Regions from separate parts of the Indioceanicola profundi genome, predicted to be linked through region 1. Evidence: riboswitches for the same ligand, from Rfam matches in the RefSeq annotation. Region 1 holds a riboswitch; the other holds the start of a gene.
What was found. A riboswitch is a leader RNA that binds a small molecule or an ion and turns the genes downstream of it on or off. The one in region 1 is predicted to bind cobalamin.
Positions count from the first base shown of each region.

Region 2: it holds a riboswitch for cobalamin, as region 1 does, so the genes downstream of both, DOL89_RS19950 (TonB-dependent receptor plug domain-containing protein) here and DOL89_RS01730 (TonB-dependent receptor plug domain-containing protein) in region 1, are expected to answer to the same signal.

Region 1 covers NZ_CP030126.1:354,291-369,607, forward strand. Annotated here, with positions in the region: gene DOL89_RS01690 (SLBB domain-containing protein) at 1-1,748, opposite strand, end outside; gene DOL89_RS01695 (histone deacetylase family protein) at 1,886-2,917, shown strand; gene aguB (N-carbamoylputrescine amidase) at 2,977-3,852, opposite strand; gene DOL89_RS01705 (MarR family winged helix-turn-helix transcriptional regulator) at 4,236-4,784, shown strand; gene DOL89_RS01710 (energy transducer TonB) at 4,803-5,591, opposite strand; gene DOL89_RS01715 (ABC transporter ATP-binding protein) at 5,558-6,361, opposite strand; gene DOL89_RS01720 (FecCD family ABC transporter permease) at 6,361-7,356, opposite strand; gene DOL89_RS01725 (ABC transporter substrate-binding protein) at 7,353-8,192, opposite strand; gene DOL89_RS01730 (TonB-dependent receptor plug domain-containing protein) at 8,257-10,215, opposite strand; cobalamin riboswitch at 10,445-10,700, opposite strand; gene DOL89_RS01735 (ATP/GTP-binding protein) at 10,821-11,393, shown strand; gene DOL89_RS01740 (pentapeptide repeat-containing protein) at 11,404-12,705, opposite strand; gene phoU (phosphate signaling complex protein PhoU) at 12,828-13,580, shown strand; gene DOL89_RS01750 (hemerythrin domain-containing protein) at 13,649-14,083, shown strand; gene DOL89_RS01755 (hypothetical protein) at 14,087-14,452, opposite strand; gene DOL89_RS01760 (DUF2254 domain-containing protein) at 14,641-15,317, opposite strand, start outside.
Region 2 covers NZ_CP030127.1:845,116-860,432, forward strand. Annotated here, with positions in the region: gene DOL89_RS19930 (lysylphosphatidylglycerol synthase transmembrane domain-containing protein) at 1-609, opposite strand, end outside; gene DOL89_RS19935 (UbiA family prenyltransferase) at 624-2,123, opposite strand; gene DOL89_RS19940 (response regulator) at 2,343-2,717, shown strand; gene DOL89_RS19945 (UDP-glucuronic acid decarboxylase family protein) at 2,841-3,854, opposite strand; cobalamin riboswitch at 4,163-4,357, shown strand; gene DOL89_RS19950 (TonB-dependent receptor plug domain-containing protein) at 4,559-6,442, shown strand; gene DOL89_RS19955 (ABC transporter substrate-binding protein) at 6,446-7,270, shown strand; gene DOL89_RS19960 (FecCD family ABC transporter permease) at 7,267-8,289, shown strand; gene DOL89_RS19965 (ABC transporter ATP-binding protein) at 8,286-9,080, shown strand; gene cobU (bifunctional adenosylcobinamide kinase/adenosylcobinamide-phosphate guanylyltransferase) at 9,073-9,606, shown strand; gene cobO (cob(I)yrinic acid a,c-diamide adenosyltransferase) at 9,599-10,216, shown strand; gene DOL89_RS19980 (cobyric acid synthase) at 10,216-11,682, shown strand; gene cbiB (adenosylcobinamide-phosphate synthase CbiB) at 11,696-12,715, opposite strand; gene cobD (threonine-phosphate decarboxylase CobD) at 12,714-13,760, shown strand; gene DOL89_RS19995 (PDZ domain-containing protein) at 13,785-15,251, opposite strand.

The DNA of each region.
Region 1 (15,317 bases):
GCGCGGTCCACCCGCTCTATGATGGCGAACAGCCCGTAGACATCGTCCGTCAGCGCCTCTCCCTTGCCGAGAAGATCGCGCAACGTACCCGCCCGGCGCAGGGGAATACGGCCGGGGTTCTTGACGGCTCCGGTCAGCTCCACCCAGGGCTCGGCAGCATCCAGGATGCCCAGCCCGCCCGCCGCGCCCACCATGGCCAGCGGCGCGCCCGTCGCACCCCCGGCCGCCGACACAAGCTCAGCCGGTGTGGCGCCGGGGCCGGCCGGATAGAAGCCGGGGCGCAGCACGCCCTCGCGCAGCAGGACGGCATGATCGAGCGCAAGCGGCAACAGATCCGGCTGTTCTGCGAACAGGACGGGGCAGGGCAGGTCGGGACCGGTCAGGGCGGCAGCCGCGGCGGCCATCGGCCCCGCCGCGAACGCGCCCTTGCCGTCGGCCGCGACCCGCGCCGCCAGGGCGGACAGGCCCGGACATTCCTTCGGCTGCGCGGGTGGCGACCGAAATGAGGTATCGCCCTCATCGCTGGCCATCAGGTCAAGTACGGCCCGGCTCGACAGGAAAGCGATCTCCTCCGGGCCGAACAGGACCAGCGAATCCCCATCCGCCAGGGCCGGCGCGGTTCCAGGGCGGCCGGCATGAATCGGAACCAGTCGCCGTGCCCCGCTGGTCGGGTCGAGCCCGACAAGCACCGCAAAAGGCAGATAGGCATCGTCCCGCGCCGCCCTGTTCGACAGCAGCCCCGCCGCCCCTGTTCCGGCAGACAGGGGACGGGGACCGGGTGAATGGACGTGGCCCAGCAAAGACACCGCCATTCGGCGGTCCGCCCGCGCCGGCTCGACGATCAGGATGTCGCCATGGGCCAGGCGGGCCGGCTGACCGGACTCCAACTCGATCAGCCGTTCGCTTCCGTCATGGGCGATGGTGGACAGGCGGAATGCCGATGGTCCGGGCCGCAGCGCGCCGCCGGCCAGGGCCAGCAGTTCCTCCGCATCCATCGCCTCCGCCTTCGCGGGAAGTTCGAAGATGCCGGGGCGTTGCACCTGCCCGGTGATGGCCAGGGTCGGGCCAAGGGGCGGCACGACGATCCTTGTCCCGTCCGCCAGCCGCTGATCCGCCGCACCTTCGCCGGTGTGCATCAGCTCGTACAGATCGACCGGCGTCCCGGCGGCCTCGCCCGGCTGCACCAGCTGGATCGAGCGCAGGCTGCCGGACGGCATCACGCCGCCGGCCGCGAACAGCGCGTCCAGCACAGTGGCGAAGGCGGACAGATCATGCCGGCCCGGTCGCCGCACCTCCCCCAGGATCAGGACGGAGAGACGGCGCGGGCGGGCCAGGGTGACGAAGGCGCGGGTATCCAGCAGGGTGGATGCGACCTCCGCCTCCACTTCCCGCCGCACCTCGCCAAGGGACCGGCCGCCGGCCTGGACGGGCCGCAGGCCATCGACGATCAGAAGCCCATCCGTGCCGACCGTATGGGATTCCTGGCTTGCCGTCTGGCCGCGCAGGGTCACGGTCAGGGTGTCGCCCGGCCCCAGCACATGCCCGTCCGCGATGGCGCCCATGGCCGGCTCTGCCCTGGCGCCTGTCTGATCGAACAGGGCATAACCATACTGGCGCAACGGCTCCCCGGCCCGGACCCCATAACTTTCCTCCAGCCGGTTCGGCGGGGGACCGTCTGACGCTGCCGGGCCAGCCGCGGAAAGAAGCAGGCCGGCGATGAGGAGGAGAAGGGCGCGCAAGGGCGGCATCGGCCTGTATGCAGCTAGAAGGAGCGTGGCCGATACCATACACAAGTATTGCGGGTCGTGTCAGCAAGGCCGCATGGCAATTGCCGCCTCCGCCTTGCTGCGGATAGGCTGGGTTGTTGACGGAAGCGGAGTTCCCTATGCGCATCTTCTATTCCGAGGATCACCGGCTTCAGCACGGCCGGGCCGAGCTGAATGACGGGAAGCTCGTCCCCTGCTTCGAGAAGCCGGAGCGGGCGGAAATCGTGTACCGGCAGGTGGCCGCCGCCGGGTTGGGGCCCATCCAGACGCCGCAGGATCTGGGGGAGGAGCCGATCCGCCGGGTCCATGACGGCGTCTATGTGGATTTCCTGAAGACCGTATGGGGCCGCTGGCTGGAGGAGCGGGGCGATTACGACATCCTGCCGCTGAACTGGATCGCGCCGAACATGCGCCGCCGCCGGCCGTCCAGCCTGGACGGGCAGTTGGGCTATCACAGCTATGATGCCGGAACGCCGATCACGGCGGGAACCTGGCGCGCCGCCTATGCGGGGGCGCAGTCCGCGGCGAACGGCGCGGCGCTGCTGGCGTCGGGGGCGGAGCGGTCGGCTTTCGCCCTGTGCCGGCCGCCGGGGCACCATGCCGGCACGGATTTCTATGGCGGTTACTGCTTCCTGAACAACGCCGCCATCGCGGCCCAGCTCCTGCGCGACCGGGGTGCGGCGCGGGTGGCGGTGCTGGATGTGGATTATCACCACGGCAACGGAACGCAGGAAATCTTCTGGAAGCGGGGCGATGTGCTCACCGTCTCCCTCCACGCCGATCCGGACGACGAATACCCCTATTTCAGCGGCTATGCCGACGAGGTCGGGGAAGGGCCGGGGGAGGGGGCGAATCTGAACATGCCCCTGCCCATCGGTACCGACTGGGCAAGCTATACGGGGGCGCTGTCCGCGGCTCTGGACCGGATCGCCGCCTTCGGGGCGGAGGCGCTGGTCGTCTCCCTGGGCGCGGACACCTTCGTCGGCGACCCGATTTCCCGCTTCAAGCTGCAGACGCCGGACTTCCTGCGCCTGGGCGCGCAGATCGGCGGGGCCGGCCTGCCCACCCTGTTCGTGCTGGAAGGCGGCTATGCGGTGGATGCGCTGGGGGTGAACGTGGCGAACGTGCTGACCGGCTTCGTCGGGCGCTGAACGCAAAAGGGGCCGCCCCCTGACGGGAGCGGCCCCTTGCTGTCTCTGTGCTGCCGGGATCAGCGGCGCGGCTTGCCGTCCAGGGTCAGCAGCGCGCCGTACAGCTCCGGCCGGCGGTCGCGGAACACGCCCCAGGAGGCGCGGGTGCGGGCCACCTCGTCCAGGTCGAAGGTGGCGGTCAGCACCGCCTCGCTCTCCCGGTCGGCCTCGGCGATCTTCTCCCCCTTCGGCCCGGCGATGAAGCTGGAGCCGTAGAAGGTGATGCCGCAGCTCTCCGCCTCCTCGCGCCCGATGCGGTTGCTGGCGACCAGCGGCATCAGGTTGGCGCCGGCATGGCCCTGCATGACGCGCTGCCAGTGGTCGCGGCTGTCGAGACCGGAATCCTGCGGCTCCGACCCGATGGCGGTCGGGTAGCAGAGGATTTCCGCCCCTTGCAGCGCCATGGAGCGCGCCGTCTCCGGGAACCACTGGTCCCAGCAGATCGCGGTGCCCAGCCGGGCATAGCGGGTGTGGTAGACCTGGAAGCCTGTGTCGCCGGGGCTGAAGTAGAACTTCTCCTGATAGCCCGGCCCGTCGGGGATATGGCTCTTGCGGTAGACGCCCAGGATCGTGCCGTCGGCGTCGATCATGGCGAGCGAGTTGTAGTAGGCGGTATTCGCCTGCTCGAAGAAGCTGACCGGCAGGACCACCCGAAGCTCCTTCGCCAGCCGGCTCATGCGCGTCAGGACCGGGTGGCCTTCCACCGGGGCGGCCAGCTCGAACAGCTCCGGCTTCTGGTCCTTGCAGAAGTAGGGCGTCTCGAACAGCTCCTGGAGAAGGATGATCTGCGCGCCCTTCCCATGGGCGCGGCGCACCATCTCCTCCGCCTTGTCCACATTGCCCTGGCGGTCCCAGCTGCAGGCGAACTGGGTGGCGGCCACGGTGACCTGACGCATCTCTAATCTCTCCCCCCGAATGATCACCGGCGAAGCGCCGGCTCACAGCCGCCCCAGATGGGGGCTGTGCCGGATGGGAAAATCCCATCCTTTGTGTCCTCTGACATTCGTATCACGCATGCCGCTCGGTGGTAGCCCGTCCGCTTGGATTTTCGCACTGTCGCCAATGCCGGGAGACAATTTTTGCGCTAGGATTTTGCCAAAGGCCGGAGATGAACCCGGACCTGGGCAGGGCGGTCACCACCAAGAATCCAGCTATAATAGGTGGTAATTCTTCTGTAGAGTGCGACCGGCGGCATGGTATGCCAGGGCCGGCGGTGCGGTTCGCCGGCCATGCCGGGCCGGATGGCCGGATTCCACCAAGTGCAGCATGGGTTCAATCGATGTCGGACAAGAGCGATCACCGTTCGGGACCTGATCGGATCGGCAATGGTCCGATCGGCAGGCGCAGGGTCGCCATCGGAACCTCGCTGGAAGAGGTGGGGTTCAGCCAGGTTCTGCGGGACCTGCACCGCGCCTTCGCGCGCGCTCTCCAGGAACGGATCGTTCCCCATGGCGTCAGCATGGGCCAGTGGTTCTTCCTCCGCGCCCTGTGGGAGGAGGATGGGCTCACACAGCGGGAGTTGAGCCAGCGGGTCGGCATGATGGAACCCACCACCGTGACCGCCTTGAACAGTATGGAGCGGCGCGGGCTGGTGGAGCGGTGCCGCAACACGCAGGACCGCCGCAAGGTCAACATCTATCTCACCCCGAAGGGCAAGGCGCTCCGTGACGTGTTGCAGCCCATGGCGGCGGAGGTGGAGCGGGTGGCGATCAGCCAGATTCCGTTGGAACTCCTTCCAACGCTCCGTGGCGCACTGGTCCAGATGATCGACAGCCTCGACGCCAACAACCCCGGTCACAATCCCTTCGGCGATCTGGACCTGGATTAAAACCGCCCGCCGGCCGCGTCAGCCATCGTTGAGGCTGAAAACGATAGGCAGTTCGATGGTGCTGCGGACTTCGGCCCCGCCTTCCTGTCCGGGAAGGAAGCGCCACTGCCGCACGGTTTCGAGCGCTGCATCGTCCAGCACGGACCAGCCGCTGCTTTCCACCAGGATCAGCTTTTCCGGCGTTCCGTCGGGAGCCACGGTCACCCGCACCACCGCCTCCCCCTGAAGGCCCAGCCGCTTCGCCGAATCGGGATAGAGCGGCGGGGGATTGTCGGGATGGCTGCGGGCAGCCACCGGCCGGCGTCCGGGCGCGGCATCCGCCTTCTGCAACGCCGATTCCAGATCGTACCCCTCCATCGCCGGAATGGGCGGCGGAAGGTCGGGCGCGCGCAGTCCCTGGGAACTGCTGGCGCTCAGGCGGGGCGGGCGGATGCGCACCGGCACGCCCGGCCAGCTATCCGCCAGCTCCGGCAGTCCCGGCCCGGTCATTCCCTGACCCGCCGCGCCCAACGTGGTCGGCAGCTCGATTCGCGGCAGCTCCGGCAGGGCCTGCCCCGCGCGCGCCGTTGCCGCCAGCTCTTCCGGCGGAACCAGCTCCACGGGAAGGGGGGCGGGTAGGCGTGCGGGCGACGGATTCAGGACCAGCGCGAGGGCAGACAGTCCGGCCAGATGCAGCACGGCCGAAACCAGAATGGCGCGGGCATCGCGGCGGGAGGCGTTCCGTCGGGATGCATCCGCCAGCGTCGCAGGCGCCGGCGCGTGCAGTTCCGCCGTCACCGCCCCGATCCGCGCGCCAGCGGCTCCCACGGCAGATGCACCGTCTCCCCGCTGTCCAGCCGGGCGGCGGCCATGCGGACGCCATAGACTTCTTCCAGCAGGCCGGGGCGCAGCACCTCGCCCGGCGGGCCATCGGCGGCCACGCGCCCCTGATGCAGCAGCGCCACGCGGCTGCAGAACCGCGCCGCCAGTGTGAGGTCGTGCAGAACCATCAAGACTCCGGTGCCCGCGGCAGCGCGGGCGCAGAGAACATCCATGACCTGCAATTGGTGATACGGGTCCAGCCCGGCAACCGGTTCATCGGCCAGAAGCAGCGCCGGCTCCGCCGCCAGCGCCCGCGCCAGCAGCACCCGCGCCCGCTCGCCGCCCGACAGGGTGGTGGCGGTGCGGGAGCGGAGGCTGGCCACGTCGCACAGCTCCATCGCCCGTTCGATGGCATGCGTGTCCGCATCGTCGGGCCGGCTCCACGGGCCGAGATGAGGAAGCCGGCCCAGGGCTACCAGCCGCTCCACCGTCAGCGGCCAATGGACCTCCGCGCCCTGGGCCAGATAGGCTAGGCGCTGGGCGCGGCGGTTGGCCGGGACCTTGTCCAAGGGTTGTCCGTCCAGCAGGACCTTGCCGCCGCGGGGCTGCGCCAGCCCGGCCATGCAGCGCAGCAGGCTGGATTTGCCGGCCCCGTTCGGACCGATCAACCCCACCAGTTCGCCGGGGCCGATGCGCAGCTCCACCCCGGCCAGCACCGTCCGGGAGCCATAGCCATGGGTTACGCCGATGGCGGCCAGCTCGCCCATCGTGACCATCACGCCATGCTCCGGCGGGTGCGCAGCACCAGCGCCAGGAAGAAGGGCGCGCCCAGCAGGGCCGTCACCACGCCCAGCTTCAGCTCCGGTCCCGGCCCGCCCAGCCGCACGGCGATATCGGCGGCCAGGATCAGCGCCGCCCCGCCCAGCGCCGACAGCGGCAGCAGGCGGGAGGGCTGGTGCCCCACCAGGGGGCGCAGGAGGTGCGGCACGATCAGGCCGATGAAGCCGATGGCCCCCGTTACCGCCACCGCGGCCCCCACGGCCAGCGCCGTGCCGACGATGACGAGCGCACCCGTCCGCCCCAGCTCGAATCCCATGGAGCGCGCCGTGTCCTCCCCCAGGCTCAGCGCGTCCAGCGCCCGGCCGGTGGTCAGCAGCATGGCGGCGCCCGCCAGCATGAAGGGCGCGGAGACCAGGACATGCTGCATGCTGCGGTCGGCGAGGGAGCCCAGCATCCAGAACACGATTTCCGCCAGGGCGAAGGGGTTGGGGGAAAGGGACAGTGCCAGGGAGGTCAGCGCCCCGGCCAGGCTGCTCACGGCGACGCCGGCCAGGATCAGGGTCAGCACGCCGGCGTCCCGCCCGGCCAGCGCGTAGATCAGCGCCACCGCAACCAGCGCTCCGGCGATGCCGCCGATAGGCAGAGCCAGCGGCACTACAAGGGACCAGCCGCTGTAGAAGGCGATCACCGCCCCCAGTGCCGCCGTGGCGGACACGCCGATCAGTCCCGGCTCGGCCAGGGGATTGCGCAGCAGCCCCTGCAAGGCCGCACCTGACAGGCCCAGCACCCCGCCCACCGCCAAGCCCAGCAGGGCGCGCGGCAGGCGGATTTCAGCGAAGATGACAGCGGCCGTGCTGTCCCCGCCGGCCCACCAGTCGGCCAGGGCGGTGCCCAACGATACGGCGCTCGGACCGATAGCCAGGGAGCCGATGAACAGCAGGCCGACCAGAAGCGCCATGGCCGGGAAGATCAGACGTCCGGCCATGCTCATGGCGACCGTTCCGGAGCCTGCGCGACCTGAGGCGCTGCCCGTTGCAGCAGCCGTGCGCGCGCCTCGGCCAGCAGGGTCACGGCATCCGCCGTGAACGGCCCGCCGCAGGTCCAGAGGCTTCCTGGAACCTGCGGCCGCGCCTCCGGTCCCACGCTGCGGGCCAGCGCCGGGTGGGCCAGCAGCCGGCCGGACAGGGACGGATAGCCGTCCGGGTCCGTATCGGCCACCAGCAGGTCGGGCGGGCTGGCGGCCACCGTCTCCACCGGCAGATAGCCGTAGCCGATCAGGCCCTGACCAGCGGCGTAGTTCTCCAGTCCCGCCGCCTGCATGACCGCATCCGACAGCGTGCCGGACCCAGCAGTGAAGCCGCCGGGCGCGAAGGTCAGGGCGCTGGGCCGGGCGGCATCCGAAGGTGCGGCGGCGGCCAGCTTCGCCTCCATCTCCTTCAGCAGCTCCTCGCCGCGCTCCGGGACGCCGAGGGCGGCGGCAATTTCACGGGTCTGGGTGCGGATGTCGTCGAAGTTGGAGATCAGGCCCAGCTCCAGCACCGGCACGCCGCGCGCCTTCAGCAACGCGACCGTGGGCCGGGTGGTGAAGCTGCCGGCCAGGACCAGATCGGGGGCCAGCTCCAGCACTTCCTCCGCCATGCCCTGGACGACGGGCAGGTCCCGAGCCAGACCGGCCACATGGGACAGCCCCTCGTCACGGGACAGGAAGGACAGGGCGGCGATCCGCTCCGGCGGGAGCAGCAGCGCCGCCAACTGGTCGGTACAGAGATTGAGGGAGACGACGCGCCGCGGCGTCTCCCCCGTCACTTGTGGGCGGTCGGACGCCATGCCGGCGGACGCCGAAAGCCCCCCAGGAGCAGCGCTGCCGCCATCATGCCCGCCGCCCGCCGCATCAGAACCGCGCCCTGACGCCGGCCAGCACGCCGCGGTCGGGCTGGGCGAAGCCGTTCGGGTTCTCGATGGCGCGGTCTGCCAGGTTCGTGGCCCTGGCATAAAGCTCCACATCGTCCAGCACGGCATAGGTCACGGCCAGATTGACCAGCCAGTAGCCGCCAACGCCCTGATTGCCCAGGAAGCTGCCGTCATCGCCATAGACGACATCCTGCCGCTGGCCCACGAACTGCGCCTCCGGCGACAGGGACAGGCCCTCCACCGGGGTGAAGCGGCCGAGCAGGCTGATGGCGTTCTCCGGCCGGCGGGCCAGACGGGCGCCGGTGCGCCCATCACGGGCGTCGGTCCAGGTCCAGGAGGCGCGCAGCTCCGCCCAGTCGGTAGGGCGCAGCTCCAGGCTGGCTTCCACGCCCTCCACCTCCGCCTCGTCGATGTTGATGGAGCTGTTGCTGACGAAGTCGTACTGGATCAGATCGTCGACATCATTGGCGAACCAGGTGATGCCCAGCGTGGCGAAATCCGCCCGGCCGGCGGCGGCCAGATCGGTCTCGACCCCGGCTTCCCAGCCAAAGCTCTCCTCGGCTTCCAGGTCGGGATTGCCCTGATAGCCGAAATTATTCACGCCGTAGCGGTCATACAGGCCGGGGGCCTTGTAGGCGGTGCCGACGGCGGCGGTCAGCCGGCTGTTCAACTCCGGCACCTCCACCACGCCGCCCAGCCGCCAAGTGGTGCGGCTGCCGTAATCGTCCGGTCGGTCGTGGCGCAGCCCGGCGGTCAGGTTCAGGCGGCCGGCGACACGGGCCTGCGCATGGGCGAACAGGGCGACGCCGTCGGCCTCCGCATCCACCTGCTGGGTGAAGGGGCCGAACTCCGACTCCTGCCGCGTGTCCAGCTCCACTGTCTCATGCACATAGCTGGCGCCGGCCACCAGGACGGCATCGCGCAGCACCGGCAGGCCGGGCAGAGCGTAGCTGTTCTGCCAGTCCACGCTGGTGCGGGCGCCTTCGAACCGGTCATTGCTGCTGCCGCCGTCCACGGCATCGGGGGCGTTGGTGAAGCGGCGGTCATAGATGCTCTGCCCCACCGCGAGGCGGGAGGTCAGCGCGCCGGCCAGCAGGTCCAGCTCACCGGCCGTCTGCCAGCTCAACTGCTCCGCCCTTGCTTGGGAGTTCGGGTCGTCCAGCGGAACATTGTCGATGTCCGCATCCGACTCGCGCCAGCGGACCAGCCCCTCCAACCGGGCGGCGTCCAGCCGGTACACGGCCTTGGCGATGGCGGTGAGGTTGTCGAACCCGTTCTCCTCCCCATCGCCGCCGGTCAGCCGGTCCGGCGTGGCGTTGTCGCCATCGGTGGTGAAGCCCTGCAGGCTGAGGCCGTAATCCAGCCGGCCCATGGTGCCGAACAGGCCGGCCGTGCCGCGCTTGGTCCCGTCGGTGCCCAGTCCGAGGTCGATCTCCGCCACCGCCGGCCGGTCGGCCCCGGCGCGGGTGATCAGGTTGATGACGCCGCCGATGGCGTTGGAACCGTAGAGCGTGCTGGCCGGGCCGCGCACCACCTCGATCCGTTGCAGGCCGCCCAGCACGTCGTCACCGAAATTGTAGGCGCCGGCAGCCAGGGACGGATCGTTGACCGGAAGCCCGTCCAGCAGGACCAGCACATGGTCGCTGTTGGTGCCGCGCAGGAAGACGGAGGTGTTGGCACCGGGACCGCCGCTGCTCACCACGCTGGCGCCGGGCAAAAGGCGCAGGGCGTCGGGCAGGGTCTGCCAGCCGCTGGCCTCGATCTCGGCGCGGGTGACGAGGCTGATGCCCGCCGGCAGGCGGCTGACCGGCGTGCGGACGCGGGTGGCGGTGATCACCATCTCCTCCACCTCGCTCGAGGACTGCGCGACAGCCGGCAGGGGAAGGATTGGAAGGGCGAGGGCGAGGCCCAGGGGGAACAGTTTTGCTTTGGTCATCATGTCAGGACAGGCGGCCGGACGGCGCCTGGACAGGGCCGGCCGGCGGTTTGCGGACGGGCCGCCGCGGACACGCGGCCGTCCGGAGCGCGGGGCCGGCCTTGGCCGGACCCGGTGCCTCACCGGACTGATCGTCAGAGGATGCGTCATGCGCCCTCCGTCCACGGCAACCCTACGGGCACGTCACCGCAAACGGAAAACCGTTCCACCGGTGCAACCCCGCCCGATGGCCGCGTGACGCATGACGCCGGCAGGTCTCCTGGCTCTCGGGTCTTTGTCGGCCGCCCGGCCTTCCCAGTCCGCCGCCCCTTTCGCCGACATGGCGCGGAGGCGGGTTTCCAGTGGCATCCGCGGGGATGGACCCCGGGGGGCGGCCGGCTCACCGATCACAGTTGCGGGGGCAGCCGCGGCGTAGGCCCGGTTGGAACCGGGCCGCACACGCGTTCCCTTTTCACCCTGTCGTGGGGACCGACGCTAGGGCCACTCTATTCCTGGCGGAACCGCCGCCGCAAGCGCCGCCGACCGCTGCGGGCGCACAGGGCAGCCGTGCAATCTGATACTTGGGTACCATGGCGGCGGCGCCGGAAGGCAGGTAGCCTGAAGCCGTCATGATGGGATCGACGGACAGACCAAGGCTCGGAATCACGGGAAGTGCCGGTACTGGCAAGACCACGCTCGCCGGGAGATTGGCGCAAACGCTGGAACTGCCGCTGCTGCCAGAGGCGATGCGCGCCATGCTGGAGGCGGGATTCGATCTCCACAGCCTGACACGGGCGGAGCACCGGTCGTTGCTGCGCGGCCATGCCGATGCGCTGGCGCGCGATCTCGCCCGTACCGATGGCGGTCTGGTCAGCGACCGCACCCCCCTGGATTTCGTGGCGTTCTGGCTGTCCAACGGATACGGGGTGGAGGACCCCGATGGGACGGAGGCGCTGTTGGTCCGTGCTGTCGCCGCCATGGCGGAATATTCGCTGGTGATCGTCCTGCCCTGGGGGCGCCCCATCCCCGCCGACGGGGTGCGCAGCGCCAATCCCTGGCACCAGCTTCATTTCCAGGCGATCATGGAAGGGCTGTGCCGCCGCTGGATTCCGGCGGACCGGCTGCTGATCCTGCCGGACGGCGATGCCGCCGGGCCGGAGGAGCGCTGCGGCATGCTGCTTGAGCGGGTCGGGAGAGGCTGACGCCCAGCCGTCAGTCCTCGTCTGGGTCGTCGGGGGCGGGAAGCGAAGCGCCCATGGTCACGGCCCCGTCCAGATCGGCCCCGGTCAGATTGGCATCGACCAGAACCGCATCGGTCAGGTCCGCCCCGCGCAGGTCGGCCCCGGACAGGTTGGCGTCGCGCATCACGGCCCCCTTGAGGCTGGCCTGCTGCAGGACCACGCCGCTCAGATTCGCCGGCCATCTGCGGCCGGTGGGCTTGCCGTCAGGTCCCTTGATGTCCACCGACCCGACCCGCGCCTGATCCAGGCAGGCGCCCGCCATGTCGCAGCCGCGGAGGTTCGTGCCGTCCAGCGTGGCCCTGCTGAGGTCCGCATGCTTCAGCACCGCATTGGCGAAGTCGGCCATGACCAGCAGCGCCTCCGACAGCTTGGCCCCGGTCAGGTTGGCCCCCTTCAGACTGGCCCCGCCCAGATTGACCCGCGTCAGGTCGATATGGGCCAGATCCTGACCATCCAGATTGGCGCGTTCGCCCTTGGCCCCATTGGACTCGATCCAGACCTTGTGCTGGGCCAGCATATCCTGCACCGATTCGGAGAAGCTGTCGGCGGACCGGGTGAAATTGGCCCCCGCAATGTCAACTCCGCCGAGGTCCACGCCTTCCAGATTGGCGCCGTGAAGGTCCGCGCCCCGTAGCACCGCGCCGCTCAGCACGGCGCCGGCCAGATTGGCGTTGCGTAGGCTGGCCCCGGTCAGATTGGCCTGGACCAGACTGACTCCCCGCATGTCGGAGCCGGCCAGATTGGCGTTCTTCATGTTGGCGCGGGCGAAGTTGCAGCCGGTGAGCTGTGCCCCGGCGCAGTCGGCGCCCACCAGAGTGCTGTCCGTCAGGTCGGCGCCGGCCAGGTTGGCATTGGAAAGCTGGGCCTCATCCATATCCACGCCGGCCATGTCCGACGGCTGCACCCGCATCTGGGTGGGCGTCCGGCGGTCCAACAGCGCGCCGCCGCGAAGATCGGCCCCGCGCAGGATCGCCCCCTTCAGCCGCGCGCCGCGGAGATGCGCCCCGCGGAGGTCGGCGCCGGTGAGGTCGCATTTCACCAGGACGGCCCGGTTCAGACGTGCGGCGAACAGGTCGGCGAGACTGAGATTGGCGCCGGTGAAATCGCAATCCGAAAGATTCGCCCCGGATAGTTTCGCGGATTGAAGATTTGCACCTGCAAAGCTGTGGCCTTGCAGGTCTGCCAGCGCCATCATGGCGCGCGCGCCGCCCGTCAGTCGCTTTAGCCAGCGCTCATGCTTCTGAATGATGTTGATCAAGTCATGAGGCGTCATGAAAAACCGCTAGACTGGAGGGCGGGCGGAACCATGCCGCCAGAATAGTTATGACCCGATTACACGTTTGGGGAAAGCGCTTCTATCCGTTCGGGTAGGGCAATCATGCGAGGGAGCAGACCGTGGAAGAAAACCGCACGGAAACGAAGCACATCGTCAATGCCTACGACACCGAGCTGCGGACATTGCATGCGTTGATCTCCCGCATGGGCGCAACGACGGCGGAGCAGCTGGCAGACGCCATCACGGCAATTGTAGACCGCGACGCCGATGTTGCCGCCCGGGTGATGCAGCGGGATGAGCTGGTCGATCAACTCGAACGGGAGGTGGAGGCCCACACGCTGCGGCTGTTGGCCCTTCGCCAGCCTATGGCCCGCGACCTGCGCGAAGTGATCGCGGCGTTGCGCATCTCCAACAATCTGGAGCGGGTCGGGGATTTCGCGGCCAATGTGGCGAAGCGGGCCCTGGCGCTGAATTCCCTGCCGGAAGTCACGCTGGCCCGCTCGCTGAGGCCGATCGGGCGGATCGCCTGCGAGATGATCCATGACATCATGCGGGCCTACGATGCCGATGACATCAAACTGGCCATGGCGGTGCGTGATCGCGACCAGGAGCTGGACCGCGCCTACACTTCCCTGTTCCGCGAGCTGCTGACCTACATGATGGAGACGCCGCAGCGGATCACCTCCTGCACCCATCTCCTGTTCGCGGCCAAGAATCTGGAGCGGATCGGCGACCACGCCACCAACATCGCCGAAACCCTCTGCTTCCGGATCAGCGGACGCCTGCCGGATGAGGAAAGGGAGAAGGGGGATCTCTCCGCCTTCGAGGTGGTGAAGCCGGGCGAACTGCCGGCCAACGGCGCCGGGGCGTAAGCGCGGCCCGGAACCCGTCAGCACCGCGCGCCGTTCCCTACCCGGTCGAGGCAGGAGGAACGGCGCGCATGATGATCACAGACCTTATCCGCGAGGACCATCTGGCGGCGCGCGACCTGCTGGGGGTGATCGGCAACAGTCCCCAACAGGCGCATGAGGAACGGGCCGACGGGTTCGCGCGTCTGGCTGCCCTCTGGGCGATACATGGAAACATGATGACCGCCGCTGTGCATCCGGTGCTGGGGGCCACCCAGGCATGGCCCGATCCGGTCGCGGCCACGACGGAGCTGCAGCAGGAGGTGGAAACCCTCGCCGGCGATCTGGCCCGCCGGGAGGATCGGCACGACGCCTCCTGGCGCGGAGAGTACGAGCATCTCCGCGACACGTTCGAGCGTCAGGTGCAGGTGGAGCAGACGGACCTGATCCCGCTTCTTCTGGAACTGCCGCCCGAGCAGATCGCCAAGGCAACGGAAACGGCACGAAGCAGCCGGGCTGGCGGCTGAGGATCAGCCCGCCGTGAAGATGAGGGTGCCGAGCGCCCAGAGGAACAATCCGACCACGATCGCGATGGCGGCGAGCGCACCCCAGTGCAACGCCTCGTCCGCCTCCCTGTGGGCGTGGTCGCCATGGGTCAGGTCCGGAGGCATGCCGTGCAGGGCGTCGTCCGGCGTCGGCCGGATCGGCTCCGCCCCTGTGGTGATGGGCGGAGCGGCGGCAGTGCCGGTCTGCTCCGGCGGGCGGCGCAGCTCCGCCCCTTCCGCGCGCTCGATGGGGGTGGCGGCGGCGTGATCCAGCGGAGCGTCGCGCTGGTCCGGCGGAGCCTGTCGCTGGTCCATGGATGGGATGATCGGTTGCTGCGGGGTGGTGGCCATTCGCGCCATCCTCTCTTTTTCTGGGTTCGGGTGGCCGTCCGGGACGTCCGCTCCGTCTAAACCTTCCCAGCCCCCGCCCGGTTCCAGACGTCGCCATCGAGAAGCCGGGTGGAACCTGCCGTCCCTCCGCCTGTGCATCCCGCCGTCCTCTCCAGGCGGCGGGCGGCGGCAGCCAGCCTGCCAGCCGATTATGCCTGGCGAAGGGCGGCCGACCGGGTCACGCCCTCCGACCGGTTCTCCAGGTCGCTGGGCCCCATCTCGCAGATTTTGTGCCGCGCCGCGGCCAGCGCCAGCCTGACATCCGCCCGGTCATGCTCCTCCTCGGCCGCCCGCAGGCAGGCTGCGGCTGTCATCTCCGCGTGCTTCATCAGGCTGTCCCGCTGCTCCGCCGTGCGGATATGCTCGGCCAGCCGGGCGATGGAGCCCAGCAGGTGGATCGCCATGGCGGGCTTTGCCGCGCCCGCCTGCCGGATCTGGTTGAAGGCCGCATCGAAGATGCCGTCGAAGCCGGTCCGCTTCGCCACGATCCGGATTGTGCCTTGCTCGTCCTTATAGGTGATGCCGGGCAGTTGCCGGCCCATGAGCCGGGACAGCGCACCGCGCAGCCGGTCGACCACCGCCATGGCCGTATTGGGGTCGTTGATGCCGGGCGATAAAGCGCGCAGGGCGATGTCCACCATATGGCGGATCGGAAACTCCAGATCCTGCGTGGGCGTCCTCTGGTCGCCGATCAGGACGTGCTTCTGGATGAGCGTCTCAAGCTCCGGGGTCAGCCGGTCCGGCGGGGAAACCTGCGCCAGCCAGCCATGCCGGCACATGAAGGCGCCGGCCCGGTAGTCCAGCCGGATCACCACGTCGGCCTCGC
Region 2 (15,317 bases), on a different replicon from region 1:
CCGCACGCGCCCGAACAGGCGCGGCGCCCGGCCGACAATGCGGTACGCTAGATTGACGATGGGCAGGCTCCAGCGCGGAGCGAGCAGCACGATGGAAGCGCCGCCGACCACGACCGCTCCGATCGCGATAGCCATCCCGTGGCCGGCAAACACGCCGCCCAGGCCGGCAATGGTCAGCAGCACCGCCGCCGCCGCATCGCTCAGACGGTCGGCGATCATCAATCCGGCCGTACGCTCATAGGGATAGCCATGGCCGCGGCGCAGGAACCAGAGCCGCACAGCCTCGCCCAGCTTGCCGGGCGTGGTCGACATGGCCAGCCCGGCCATATAATAGAGCCCGTTCTGCCCTGCCGGAACGGAGAGACCGGCACCGCGTGTGAAGATCAGCCAGCGCACCGTCCTGGCCAGATAATTGATGAGCGACAGCCCCAGCAGCGCAAGCGCCACGCCGGGTCCAATGCGGCCGAGCTGATGCAGCGCCTCCGGCCCGCCGGCCAGAATGCCGGCGATGATGGCGACAACGGCGAAGGCGACGGCGCCGCCGATCGCCCATTTCTCAATGCGTCCGAGGCCGACCGGCATGCCCTCGCGATTGCTGCTTCGGTCCATTCCTGTCAATCCTGTCAAGCCCCCGGCAACCAGTTGATATGTGCGGCCACGACCAGCAGCACGGTCAGAACGCCCAGCATGCGGGACTGCCGGTCACGCAGAGCGAAGAGCACGGGGTCGTCGTTCATCTGTCCGCGGAGGGCCGTGAGCCAAGCGGAACTCAGCCAGTATCCGAGGATCATGCAGATGAACCACAGGATCTCCGGCGTCGCGTAGGAGTGTGCCGGGGAGTCCGGCTCCACCAGATACATGAAGAAGACCAGGGCCGAGCAGAAACCGCTGGCCGCCCCCATGGCGAGCAGCCAGGGATGGTCGCCGGAGCGGTAGCCCCGCCCGGGCGTCGAACGCTTGCCGCTCCGCTCCAGTTCACTGCATTCCGTGTATCGCTTCATGGCTGCGAGGCTGAGAAAGAAGAACATTGAGAAGGTTAACAGCCACGGCGACATGACGGCCCCGATCACGGTGATGCCGGCCAGGATGCGCGTGGTGAACAGGAAGGCGAGGACAAAGAGGTCCAGGTTCGGAACGCGCTTCAGCCGGAACGAATAGGCCAACGTGACCACGAGGTAGAGCAGCGTCACAGCCGCGAATGCCGCCGGCGTGAACAGCAGCAGCACGCCCACCGCGGCCGCAAGCACAGGAATCGCCAGCAGACCGTTCGCAAGCGGCAGGGCGCCGCAGGCGAAGGGCCGCTTGCACTTACTCCTGTGCTGACGGTCATCGGCAAGGTCCAGCAGGTCATTCAGCAGATAGGTCGCCGAGGCGACGAGGCTGAGGATCAGCGTTCCGAGCGCCGCCATGGCGACTGCCCCGAGGTCCAGAACTTGGCCTGACAGCAGCAGCGGCACGAAGACCAGACCGTTCTTGGCCCATTGATGGACGCGGAGCGCCTTGGCCCAGATGCGCCAGTTCGCCGGTTCCAACGCGAACTGCTCATGCACCACGACATCTTCCGGAAGCCGCTTGGCAAGCTTGGTTCCGTTGCCGACCAGCACGGCCGAGCGGCAATGCTCCCAGACATGGATGTCGGTGACGGCATCGCCGCAATAGGTGAAATCCGGTCCGAACTTGGCCGTGATCGCATCGATCTTACGGCGGCCGGACAGGTTCGTCACCCCGTCGCTGCCGATCGCGTCATGGAAGAAGCCGATATCGGCCGCAACCTTGTCGACCAGACTTTGATCGGATGCGGAGACGATGGCGACCGTGCGCCCGTCCAGGCGCTGACGCAGCACCCAATCCAGGAAGTCCCGGTTCAGCGGCAGCGACCCGACGTCAAGATCCACCCGCCGGGCAATTTCCCGCTTCAGGTGGGCCTTGCCGCCGACGAAAAGCCAGTAGGGAATCAGCAACAGCAGCCAAGGCTGCTGTTTTATCAATAACGTAAAGCTTTCATAGAGCAGATCGGTCCTGAGCAGCGTGCCGTCCAGATCGACGATTAATGGACGGCTTTCTACCACGCCGCGGGCTTCGTCGAAGTCGTTCGCGGCGATGGCGGTGTTGCTGTGCAGCATGTAGGCCCCCTCGTCAGCGCCACCTCCAACACGCCGCCAACGCAAATGTCTCCGCGTTGCGGTGCAACATACGCGATATGAGCTGGGACTAATTTGTGACGAAGGGTCTGTAGTTCGGGAAAACCGCCGCTCAAGGGCATTCAACCCGTTTTTGTGACGCAACCCTGTGCTGCTTCGCGCATTAGGATGCTGCGGGAACACTGGCGGGGTGGAGAGGAGATGGGATTGAGGGTCCTGGTGGCGGAGGACGACGTGCTCATCGCGATGCAACTCGGATCTATACTCGAGGATCTGGGCCACGATGCGTGCTGGTTCGCCACAAGCGGCCCGGAAGCCATGGAGCTTGCCCGGCGGCACAAGCCGGACCTTGTGACCATGGACGGCCACCTCGCTGCCGGAACCTCCGGCATTCTGGCGGCATCGGCGATTTCCAGCACGCTCGGCATTCCCGTGGTCATGGTGTCGGGTCATCTCGATGCCCAGACCGCACAGGATGCCGGAGCGGTGGTTCTTGTCGGAAAGCCGTTTCAGCCGGCCGACATCGAGAATGCGCTCCACATCGCCTGCAAGCTCCGCCTGCCGACGCAAAGCTGACCATGGATAGCCGTCCGTCGGAAGCGGCGGGACACTTCTGACATCGGCATCCGATCAAGCGGTGGCTGAGGCGGCACGCCTCATCTCGCGCGTACCGCCTCCTGACGGACGAGCCGGTTCCGCCTAAACCTTACCGGCGCCGACCTTGACGGCGGCTGGCGCGGGGGCGGTGAGACGCTCGGCGAAGTAGTCCACGGTGCGCCGCAGCCCCTCCTCCAGCGACACTCTCGGCTCCCACTCCAGCATCGTGCGGGCGCGGGTGATGTCCGGGCAGCGCTGGATCGGGTCGTCCACCGGCAAGGGCTCGAACACGATGGGGCTGGAGCTGCCGAGATAGTCGCGGATCTTTTCCGCCAGCTCCAGCACGCGGGTCTCCACCGGATTGCCGAGATTGATCGGGCCGGTCACCTCGTCCGGGGCGTTCATCAGGCGGATCATGCCCTCGATCAGATCGTCCACATAGCAGAAGGACCGGGTCTGCGAGCCGTCGCCATAGATGGTGATCGGCTCCCCCTGCAGGGCCTGGACGATGAAGTTCGACACCACGCGCCCGTCCGCCGGGTGCATGCGGGGCCCGTAGGTATTGAAGATGCGCATCACCCGGATGCGCAGATCGTGCTGGCGGTGATAGTCGAAGAACAGGGTCTCGGCACAGCGCTTGCCCTCGTCATAGCAGGCGCGCGGACCGATCGGGTTCACATTGCCGCGGTAATCCTCGGTCTGCGGATGCACCGTGGGATCGCCATACACCTCCGAGGTGGAGGCCTGGAGGATCTTGGCCCCGGTGCGCTTTGCCAGTCCCAGCATGTTGATGGCGCCGTGCACGCTGACCTTGGCCGTCTGGACGGGGTCGTGCTGATAGTGCACCGGGCTGGCCGGGCAGGCGAGATTGTAGATCTCGTCCACCTCCACATAGATCGGGAAGGTGATGTCGTGGCGCATCACCTCGAAATGCGGGTTCTGTAGCAGATGGGAGATGTTCGCGCGGTTGCCGGTGAAGAAGTTGTCGACGCAGAGCACGTCGTTCCCCATCGCCAGAAGCCGCTCACACAGGTGAGAACCAAGAAATCCGGCGCCCCCCGTCACCAGGCAACGTTTGCGCCCACCAAACCGGTCCAGCAGCTCCCGACGGTGCATTCTTTCCCTCCACGGTTTCTTGCAAGCTGAACGCTTCAGCGGGCGATGCGGCACGGTAGAACCGGTTCAACATCTACAAAAGGGCAGGAAAAGTAGGTCGCCGGATGGCGAGGGATACCTCCGACCGAACGTAAAAACGCCAACGATCAGCTAGGATGCCCCCTCAATAGGCACCATGAAAGGCAGGAATACGGAACCGACCTATCCGTCCGCGCGGGGCGTCTGGAACGGGGCGGCCGGCATGCCGGCCGGACAGCGCACCGTGCTCTCAAAGGCTTATCGGACTTGTGCGGCGCGAAAGGCTGGACTATCAAGGCTGCATCGAAGGTGCCCCCTCGGGGGTGAAAAGGGAATGCGGTGAGGTCCGGAAGGACTGAATCCGCGGCTGTCCCCGCAACTGTGAGCGGTGAGCGCTGCCCGTCTACGGCCACTGGGAAACTGGGAAGGCCGGGCATGCGCCCTGACCCGCAAGCCAGGAGACCTGCCTTCGGAAATGCGTCGCACGGCCGTTGGGCGGGGTGTCCTGGCGGGGCGGGTTTCCGTTTCGTGCCGGCGCTTCGGAAGGAGTGCGCCCGCGTGAACGCCATGCCATCGCATGTCGGCACCGACCCGGCCTGTCCGGTTCCGCCAGCATCCGTCCCTTGGACGGTTGCCGCGCGGGCCTGCTTCCGATTTCGCATCATCGCGGAACGGAGCCTTGAAAAGTGCCAAAGTCCAGTCTCTACCCAATGTCCCGCCGGCCAGCGTTGTGGCTGGCATTCGGCATCGCCGCCGTCCTTCCCCTACCGGCATTTGCCCAGGCGGGCGTGCAGGCCGGAGACATAGAGGAAATCGTCATCACCGCCACGCGCGTGCCGACCCGCCTCGACCGTGTCGGCAGCAGCATCAGCGTGATCACCGCCAAGGAGATTGAACGTAGCCAGCAGCCCCAGGCCATAGACGTGCTGCGGCGCGTGCCGGGCGTCTCCATCTCCCGCAGCGGCGGGGTGGGATCGACGTCCCTCCTGCGCCTGCGCGGCTCAGAACCGGGCATGGTCAAGGTGGTGATCGACGGCGTCGAGATGAACGATGCGTCCAGCGCCAACCGGGAGTTCGATTTCAACGCCCTGCTCACCGATGATATCGAGCGGATCGAGGTGCTGCGCGGCCCGCAGAGCGCGCTTTACGGCAATGATGCCATGGCGGGCGTGATCAATATCATCACCCGTCGCGGCCAGGGTCCGCTCACGGTCCGCGGCCTGATCGAAGGCGGCGCCTACGACACCCTCCGCCAAAACCTGTCGGTGAGCGGCGCGTCCGGCGGCGTGGAATATGCCCTGTCGGGCAGCAACTACGAGACGGACGGTTTCTCCCGCATTGCCGCAGGCGATGAGGATGACGGAAGCACCGCCCGGTCGGTGCAGGGCCGGCTCGGCTTCCGCCCCAATGAACAGGTCCGGATCGACCTTTCCGGCGGCTGGTCCTGGCTGGACACGGATTTCGATCCCGGCGCCACCAGCGACGGGCTGGCCTTCCAGGAAAAGGAAACCCTGCATGGCCGGGCAGCAGGCATGCTGACCGGGTTGGATGGCAGATTGGAAACCACCATGGCCGTGGGCGCCAGCCGGACGGAGCGGGATTTCGACGAGCCTCTGGGCTTCTATCGCTTTTCCACCTTCGACAGCGACCAGCTCGGCGTCGACCTGCTCTCGAACCTGCGTCTGCGCGCGGCGGACGTGGCGACGCTCGGCGTCGCCTGGGACCGGGAAAAGGCTGAGACAACGAACACCAGTGCCGGCGTCACTGCGCCAGGCGTGTCGGCGGACGTGGAAACCTGGGCCGTGTTTGGCCAGTACCTGGCCGCCGTCACGGAGGAGCTGACGGTCACGCTGGGACTGCGCCATGATGATCACGCCCAGTTCGGTGGCGAGACGACCTGGCGCACCACCGCGGCCTATGCGCTGGACCAGACCGGAACCGTGTTCCGGGCCAGCTACGGCACCGCCCGGCGAGCGCCCAGCCTGTATCAGCTTTTCGACCCAAGCTTCGGCAATGCCGAGTTGGAGGCGGAAGAAAGCTGGGGAGCGGATGCGGGCATGGAGCAGAGCCTGCTGGATGGCAAAGTGACCGCCGGGGTCACTGTGTTCCGGAATCGCTACGACGATCTGATCGCCTTTACCAACGGCTATGTGAATGTCGGTGAGGCGCGCAGTCAGGGTATCGAGGCCAGCCTGTCCGCACGCCCGGCGAGCTGGTTGGAGCTGAGCGCGAACTATACCTGGCTGGACACCAAGAACCTGGATACCGGCCGCGAACTGCCGCGCCGTCCGCGCAACATGGTGAATCTCGCGGCGGATATCGCCTTGACGGAGGTTGCCAGCCTTGGGGCCGACCTGCGCTATGTCAGCTCTCAGCTTGATCGCGCCACCGCCACCTCGCCCCGGCTTGACGGATACGCGGTCGTCAACCTGCTTGGGCGCTGGCGTGTGGCGGACGGCATCAGCCTGTTCGGCCGCATCGAAAACCTGTTCGACGAGGAGTATCAGGAGGTCCTGAACTACAACACGCCCGGCCGCTCCGCCTATGGCGGCGTCCGGGTGGAGTTCTGATCGATGATCGCCCGCGCCCTTCTGATGCTGCTGTTTATCGCGCTGTCCGTCGGAGGGGCGCAGGCGGCGCCGACCCGCGTGGTTTCGCTCTCCCTCTGCACCGACCAGTTCGTGCTGGCGCTGGCAGAACGAGGACAGGTCGCGGCGTTGAGCCGTCTGGCCGGCGACCCGCATCTGTCGCCCTTTGCCGCCCAGGCAGCGGGCATGCCCCGGCATGGCGGCACGGCGGAGGAAATCCTGATGCTGAAGCCGGACCTTGTTGTAGCAGGCGGCTTCGCCCGCGGCCGTACGGTGGAGATGCTGGAACGGCTGGGCGTTCCCGTGCTGCGCCTGCGCTCCGCCACCTTGCTGGCCGATATCCTGCCCCAGGTGGAGCAGGTGGCCCAGGCGCTTGGCCGTATGGAGGAGGGCCATGCCCTGCGGGCCTCCCTCGAAGCGCGGTATGCCGCCAAGCAGGGCGGACAGCGGGTCGGCACGGCGGCGCTGTACCGCCCCGGCGGGGATGCGCCGGGCACCCGCGACCTTGCCAACGACATGATGTCGACCGCCGGTCTGACCAACATTGCCGGCAGGCTGGCCCGCCGCGCCAATGGCCGGGTGTTCGTAGAGCAGCTGGTGCTGGACCCGCCGGACATATTGGTGGTGGACAGCCGACGGCCGGACCGGCCGGGCATCGGCCAATCCATCCTGGATCACCCCGCCCTGCGCCCCATCGCCGGCCGGATGCGGGAGGTGGAGTTCCCAATCAAATACTGGCTCTGCGCCGGTCCAGGCTCGTTCGACGGGGCCGAGGTGCTGCGTGCCGCAGCGTTGGAAACTAAGCCATGACCGTCCTTTCCGTTCCGGCACGGTCCCTTGTAGCTGACATGCCGCTCTGCAGTGGGCTGGCGGCGTTGCTGGCGGTGCTGTTCGTGACATCCCTGGTGGTCGGCCCGGCGGCGGTTCCGCCGGGAGAACTATTGGCCGGGCTCTTCGGTCGGGGCGATCCGGCCGTAGTGCTGGTTGCACAGGAGATAAGGCTGCCCCGCGCCCTGTTGGGAGCATTGGTCGGGGCCGGGCTGGGCATGGCCGGGGCAGCGCTGCAGGGCTTTCTGCGCAATCCCCTGGCCGATCCTGGCCTGGTTGGCGCCTCCTCCTCCGCCTCGGTCGGGGCCGTGCTGGTGCTGTATTTCGGGCTGTCGGCCGCCTTTCCCCTGGCGCTGCCCCTGGCCGGAATGACGGGCGCTGGCGTCGGCATGGCCTTGATCCTGATGTTGGCTGGCAGGCAGGCAAGCGTACTGAGCTTGATCCTGGCCGGGGTGGCTGTGCAGACGCTGGCGGGATCGTTGACCTCCCTTGCCCTCAACCTCGCCCCCAACCCCCACGCGGCGCTGGAGATCGCCTTCTGGCTTCTCGGCTCGCTCACCGACCGCACGCTGGACCATGCCGCGGTGGCCGCCCCCTTCCTTGCCGCCGGGCTGGTCATGCTGTTCCAGGCCCGGCGGCATCTGGACGCGCTGGGTCTGGGGGAGCGGACAGCGGTCAGCCTGGGGGTGGACGTGGACAGGCTGCGGCTGCGGGTCGTACTTGGCACGGTGCTGGCCGTGGGGTCCGGGGTTTCGGTGACCGGCAGCATCGGCTTCGTCGGGCTGGTGGTCCCGAACCTGTTGCGCCCGCTGGTCGGGCATGAGCCCGGACGCCTGCTCCTGCCAAGCGCCCTGGCCGGCGGCGCCCTTCTGCTGCTGGCCGATATCCTGGTGCGGCTGGCGCCAACCAATGATGAGCTGAAGCTGGGCGTCGTCACCGGCCTGATCGGAGCGCCATTTTTCCTGCATCTGCTGCGCAAGTTGAGAGCGGAGGTCCGATGAGCGGGCTACAGGCCACAGGCATCTCCGTCGCCCTGGGGGGCAGGCCGGTGCTGGACGGGGTAACCGCCCGGCTCACCCCTGGGGAGCTGGTCGGGCTTATCGGCCCGAACGGGGCCGGCAAGACCACCCTGCTCGGCGTGCTGGCTGGGCTGACCCGGCCCGACAGGGGAGAGGCGACGCTGGACGGTGAGCTGCTTGCCGCCCTACCGGGACCGGAACGGGCGCGGCGTCTGGCGTATCTGGACCAGAATGCCCACAGCCATTGGCCGTTACGGGCCGAGCGGGTGGTCACGCTGGGCCGGCTGCCACATGCCGATGCTTGGCGCGGTCCGGCGCCGGAGGATGCGGCGGCGGTGGAGCGCGCATTGGCGCGCTGTCAGGTCATGCATCTGCGCGACCGCATCGCGACCACCCTGTCCGGCGGGGAACGGGCGCGGGTCATGTTGGCCAGGGCGCTGGCGGTGGAGCCTGACTATCTGCTGGCGGACGAACCCGCGGCAGGCCTTGACCCCTATCACCAGCTCCAGGTGATGGAACTGCTGGCCGGGTTGGCGGCTGCGGGCATGGGGGTACTCGTCGTGCTGCACGACCTTACGCTGGCGCTGCGCTTCTGCACCCGGCTCTGCCTGCTGGCGGAAGGGGCAGGGATCGTCGCCGATGCAGCTCCCGCCGACCTTATTGAAACCGGCCTGCTGGAGCGGGTCTATGGCATCGAGTTGCATCACGGCGCCCGCGACGGGCAGCCCTTTGCACTGCCCTGGCGACGTGGGCCGGGAGCATGCAATGCCTGATGCCCTGCCCCGCGTGACCCTGGTTCTCGGGGGTGCCCGCTCAGGCAAGAGCCGCCACGCCGAAACCCTGATCCGCGCCCTGCCTTCCCCATGGAGCTATATCGCCACTGCCCAGCCCTTTGATGCAGAGATGCAGGAGCGGATCGCCCGTCATCAGGAGGATCGTAGCGAAGGCTGGATCACGGTGGAGGAACCGCTGGATTTGGCCGCGGCCCTGCGGGCACAGGCGGGCGGGCCGGTTCTGGTCGACTGCCTGACCCTGTGGCTCAGCAATCTCATGCTGTCTGAGCGCGATCCGGAGATGGAGACGGGCCGCCTGCTTGCGGCACTGGATGTAGTGGCCGGACCCGTCGTGCTGGTGTCCAACGAGGTCGGGATGGGCATCGTGCCGGACAACGCCTTGGCCCGCGCCTTTCGCGATGCTGCCGGCCGGCTGAACCAGAGGGTAGCGGCCATGGCCGACCGCGTCGTGCTGGTGGTCGCCGGACTGCCTTTGACTGTGAAACAGGAGACATCCCATGGATGAGTCGAACCCGGAGGAAGCGGCCGCCCGGCACAGGATCAAGATGCAGAAGCGCAAGGCCCTGCAGGACGCACGGATCGCCGCGGCCACGCAGGAGAAAGGCTTGCTGATGGTCCACACCGGCCCCGGCAAGGGCAAGTCCACCGCGGCTTTCGGGCTGATGATGCGCGCCGCCGGGCACGGCTTCCGAGTGGGGCTGGTCCAGTTCACCAAAGGTACTTGGGCGACGGGCGAGGATGTGGCGCTGGAGCGCTTTGCCGACCTGATCGACCGCCATGTGATGGGAGAGGGTTTCACCTGGGAAACCCAGGACCGCGACCGCGACGTTGCCGCCGCTCGCCAAGCCTGGAAGAGGGCCAAGACGCTGATGGCGGACCCGGCCTACCGGCTGGTGGTGCTGGATGAGCTGAATATCGTGCTGCGCTACGGCTACCTGGATGTGGAGGAGATTGTAGCCGTGCTGTCCGCACGCCGGCCGGACCTGCATGTGCTCGTCACCGGACGCAACGCCAAGCCGCCCCTGATCGAAGCGGCCGATCTGATGACGGAGTTCGTTGCCGTGAAGCACCCCTTCCAGGCCGGTATCAAGGCGCAGGCGGGAATCGAGTTCTGATGAAGCGCCCGGCCAGCCTGATGATCCAGGGTACCGGTTCCGACGTCGGCAAGTCGTTGCTGGTGGCGGGGCTGGCGCGCGCCTTCTCCCGCCGCGGGCTGGCGGTTCGTCCCTTCAAGCCGCAGAACATGTCGAACAACGCGGCAGTCACGGCGGATGGGGGTGAGATTGGACGGGCACAGGCATTGCAGGCGCTGGCCTGCGGCGTGGAGCCGACCGTCGACATGAATCCGGTGCTGCTGAAGCCACAGAGCGATATCGGCGCCCAGGTGGTGGTGCAGGGGCGGGTTTTGACCGCGGCGCGGGCCGGGGATTACCAGCGCCTGAAGGGCCAGCTTCTGACCCGCGTGCTTGAAAGCTTCGGGCGGTTGGGACAGGACGCCGATCTGGTGCTGGTGGAAGGCGCCGGCAGCCCGGCGGAAACCAATCTGCGCGCCGGCGACATCGCCAACATGGGCTTTGCCCAGGCCGCCAGCGTGCCGGTGGTGATCGCCGGCGACATAGACCGCGGCGGCGTGATCGCAAGCTTGGTAGGAACCCATGCCGTCCTGGCCCCGGAGGACAGAAGCCTGATACGGGGCTTTCTCATCAACCGGTTCCGGGGCGATGTCCGCCTGTTCGACGAAGGCATTTCGGAAATCGGGCGACACACAGGCTGGGCCTGCTTCGGTGTGCTGCCGTACCTGCCTGCTGCCCGCCGCCTGCCGGCAGAGGATGCGGTCGTCCTGGATCGCGCAGCAGGGCAAACGGCTGCCGGCCTGAAGATCGCCGTGCCGATGCTGAGCCGCATCGCCAATTTCGACGATCTCGACCCATTGCATCTTGAGCCGGAGGTAGAAGTGGAGATGGTGTCGCCCGGCCGCGCCATTCCCGGCGATGCCGCCTTGGTGATCCTGCCGGGCAGCAAGGCTACCATCGCGGACCTGAAGTTTATGCGGGCACAGGGCTGGGACATCGACATCCAGGCGCACCTGCGGCGTGGCGGACATGTGCTGGGCCTGTGTGGCGGCTACCAGATGCTGGGCCGGACGGTATCCGACCCTGAGGGTATCGAGGGCCCGGCAGAGACGGTGACTGGCTTGGGCCTGCTGGAGGTGGAGACGGTTCTGGCTGGGCCGAAGGTCCTGCGCCGCGTCGCGGGCAGGATGGTGGATGGCGGTGCGCCATTCGACGGGTATGAGATCCATATCGGCCGCACCGGGGGGCCGGACACGGCACGACCACTGCTCCGTTTCGAGGACGGAACGTTGGACGGCGCAGTCAGCGCGGACGGCAGGATCGGCGGCTGTTATGTCCATGGCATCTTCGCCGATGACCGCCTGCGCGCCGCCTTTCTGAAGCGGTTCGGCTGCACGGGCGGCCTGTCCTACCGGGCAAGCGTCGAGACGGCATTGGACGGGATCGCCGATGCCATGGAATTGCACCTGGACCTGGATGGGCTGCTCGCCATCGCCCGGCAGGGGTGACGGAATGTCCGCCCTAGACCAGCAGTGCCGCGAAGACACCTGCCGCCCCCAGAAGCCACAGGATCGCCAGAGCCCCACGGTACAGATGCAGAGCGTCCCGGATATCCGCTGCGGTGGCAGCGGCCCGGCCCCGCCCCATCCAGGCATCCTCCACCCGCGTTTCCCCATAGACCCGAGGCCCCGCCAGCCGAAGTCCCAACGCCCCTGCCATGGCAGCCTCCGGCCAGCCTGCGTTCGGGGAGCGGTGCCGGGGCGCATCGCGCCAAGCCGCCCATACCGCACCCGACGCGCTGAAGCCGGAGCGGAACAGGGCAGCGCCGGCGATCAGCAGGGCTGTGAGGCGGGAAGCCGGCAGGTTCAACAAATCATCCAGCCGTGCCGCCGCCCAACCAAAATACAGGTGACGGGGCGTGCGGTGCCCGATCATGCTGTCCGCGGTATTTACCGCCTTGTAGAACAGCAGTCCCGGCAGTCCTCCGACCAGCAGCCAGATGGCCGGCGCCACGACGCCGTCCGAAAAATTCTCGGCAAGACTCTCGATGGCGGCGCGGGAGACGCCGGCCTCATCCAGGCTTTCCGGATTGCGCCCGACGATATGGGCCACCGCACGACGTCCGGCCGGGAGTCCCCCCGCCCCAAGCGCCGCAGGAACATCCGCGACGAACCGGTACAGGCTGCGCTGGGCCAGCAGCGTGGCGGCGACAATAGCTTCCAGCAGCAGCCCTGCCAGTCGATACGGTTCCGGAATGAGGTCGACCAGCTTCTGGATGGCAAGGCCCGCCGCGATTGCTCCGGCCGACAGCATCACGACTGCAAGAACGCCGGCCGCGCGCTGGCCCGCGCTGCTCCGGCATGGTCGGTTCAATCCTCTGTCCAATACGGATATCACGGCGCCGATCCAGACGACCGGATGCCGGATCGCGCGATAGAGCCGGTCCGGGTAGCCGAACGCCGCCTCGACTGCCAATGCGGTAAGCAGCAGGAGAAAGGCGTGCGCCAGCGCGTCTTCGATGAGGGAGGAAAGTGGGTCCATGGCGCGATCCCATAGCATAGCTCCATTTGCGGGACAGCCGCCCGCTTCGCCAGCCCTGCCCCATGGCGGCGAGCTCGACGCGGCCCGCCGCCTCTATCCTGACGCCCCACAGCCCTGGATCGACCTCAGCACCGGCATCAATCCCTGGCCCTATCCTGTCGAGCCGGTCTCACGGGAAGCATGGACGCGGCTGCCGGGAGCGGACGCACTGGCCAGGTTGCTGACGGCAGCCGCGCAATGTTACGGCGCGCCCGGACCGGCCGATGTGGTAGCTGCCCCAGGCACGCAGGCCTTGATCCAGATGCTGCCGCGTCTGCGCCATCCGGGTCGTGTCGTGATACAGGCGCCGACCTATGCCGAGCATGCCAGATGTTGGGCGCTGGCCGGGCATGAGGTCGTTTTGGTGGATGATCCGGAAGCCGGGCTGGACAGCGCCGACGTCTGCATCATCGTCAATCCCAACAATCCCGACGGACGGCGGCACGATCCCACAAGGTTGGGCCGCTGGGCCGCCCGGCTGGCGGCACGAGGCGGTTGGCTGCTGGTGGACGAGGCTTTTTCCGACGCCGATCCAGGGCTCAGCGCGGCCAGATTCGTGGGATCGCCCGGCCTCGTAATCCTTCGCTCCTTCGGGAAGTTCTACGGTCTGGCCGGGGTGCGGCTGGGATTCGTCCTCACCGATGCCGGTCTGGCCGGGCGGATCGCCGACATGCTCGGCCCCTGGGCAGTGGCCGGCCCGGCGCTGGAGGTCGGAACGCGGGCGCTGCTGGATCATGCATGGGCCGACCGGACCCGCCGCCGCTTGACAGCGGCGGCTGCGGGGCTGGACCAAATCCTGTCGCACGGTGGGCTGGACGTATTGGGCGGAACGAGTCTGTTCCGGCTGGCAGGCATCCGCGACGCCGAAGTTCTGTTCGAACGGCTGGCTCGAGCCGGAATCTGGGTGCGGCGCTTCCCCGACCAGCCGGACCGGCTCCGCTTCGGCCTGCTGCCGGACGACAGGGCGGCGGACCGTCTGCAGGATGCACTGGCTGGTCGCCCCTGACGCCCAGCCATCCCAGGCGCTGCCTCAGCGGCGTTCCGCCGAGGTCAGCCGAATCCCTGCACAGCTTTCCGTACCGGACTCCGGCTGGGTGCCGAGCGGGGGCTTGGCCAGGGTGGCCGCTACCCAGTCCGCCAACACCTCTGCCACGCGCGGGTTGCCGGCCGCCGGCTCCTCACCTTGCGTCCGCGCTTCTTGGCGCACCTCCCCACGGCTGCCGACCCGGTCCATGCCATGGTCGGTCTCCAGAAATTCGACGTAGCAGGCGGTTCCAGGCCGGTAGTGGTTCACGACTTCGGCGATCAGGCGGTGATCCTCATCATTCACGGCCGCCGCATCCTCCGCCCCGTGCAGCACCAGCGTCTCCGCCAGCGTATCGCGCCAGGCGGCGGTCAGTGGCTGCTCGGGCAACTGGTGCCAGTAGCTGTAATGCCGCCCAAACAGTCGTTCCTCGCCGTCCCAGCCGTGGAAATCCCTGAGAATGCGGCCATGCAGCGCGTCCTCAGCTTCCAGATCGGCGGGCGGACGCTTTTCCAGATAGAAGCGGCGCAGGGTCTCGCGGGCGCTTTCCGCCCGTTCGGCGGACTGCACCGGATCGCCGTCGCCGAAGACGACGTCCTGAATGCGGATCACATCCAGGATATAATCGTGCCAGTTCCGCAGAACGGTACCATAGACCGCCACGCCGCGCGGCGCCGGCCCTTGGGCGGCGAGCAGCGGTGCTTCCAGACCGCCCATCGAGTGGCCGAACATGAAGATCCGTTCCGGCGGGATGCCGCGCACTTCCATCATGGCCTTGTAACCGGCCTGGAACGCGGCCAGCTCGGTTTCGAAGTCGATGGAATCGCACCGCGGCGTTCCCCTGCTGTCCCCCATGCCCGACTTTTCCACCCGATAGGTGCCGACGCCGTGGGCCAGCAGTTCAGCAGTCAGCCGGGAATAGATGAAGTCCGGACTTGGCGACTCCACGGACGAACAGGTGTAGCCCTGGATGATGAAGACCACGGGCGCATCCGGGCGCCCCTCCGGCAGCACCAGGATGTCGCGCAGCCTGCCGCCCTGGAAAGGCACGGCGCCATAGCTGACCGATGCGTCCCGATACGTCTCCTCCGGCTTGCCGACGGCCGTGCCGGAAACCGTCAGTTCCCGGCCGTCCCGCCAAAGGGTGAGTTCCAGCGCATCTCCAGCCCGCACCACGCCAATGGCGGCGACCAGCCCTGCGGGCGAGGAGATCGCCGTGCCGTTGAGCGCCAGGATCACATCGCCGGTCTGGACTCCGAGCCGCTCCGCGTTGAGGGCGGGCAGAACCTGCCGCACTAGCACGCCGCGCCCCTCGCCGACCTCGGCGACCAGCTCCGGCGGTACTGCGACGGGCGCCACCCCGAGGGCGGCCGTCCGGGGAAGCACATCCTCCGCGGCCCGAACAGGACTGGCGGCGAACCCGGCTCCGATCAGGAGCAAGGCCAGTGCGGGAGCAAGGCGGCGAAGCGGCATGGGGGAATCTCCGGGCCGGGTTGCATGGATGCAGATTAGCCCGGCAGACGGGGGATGTAGAGGCCA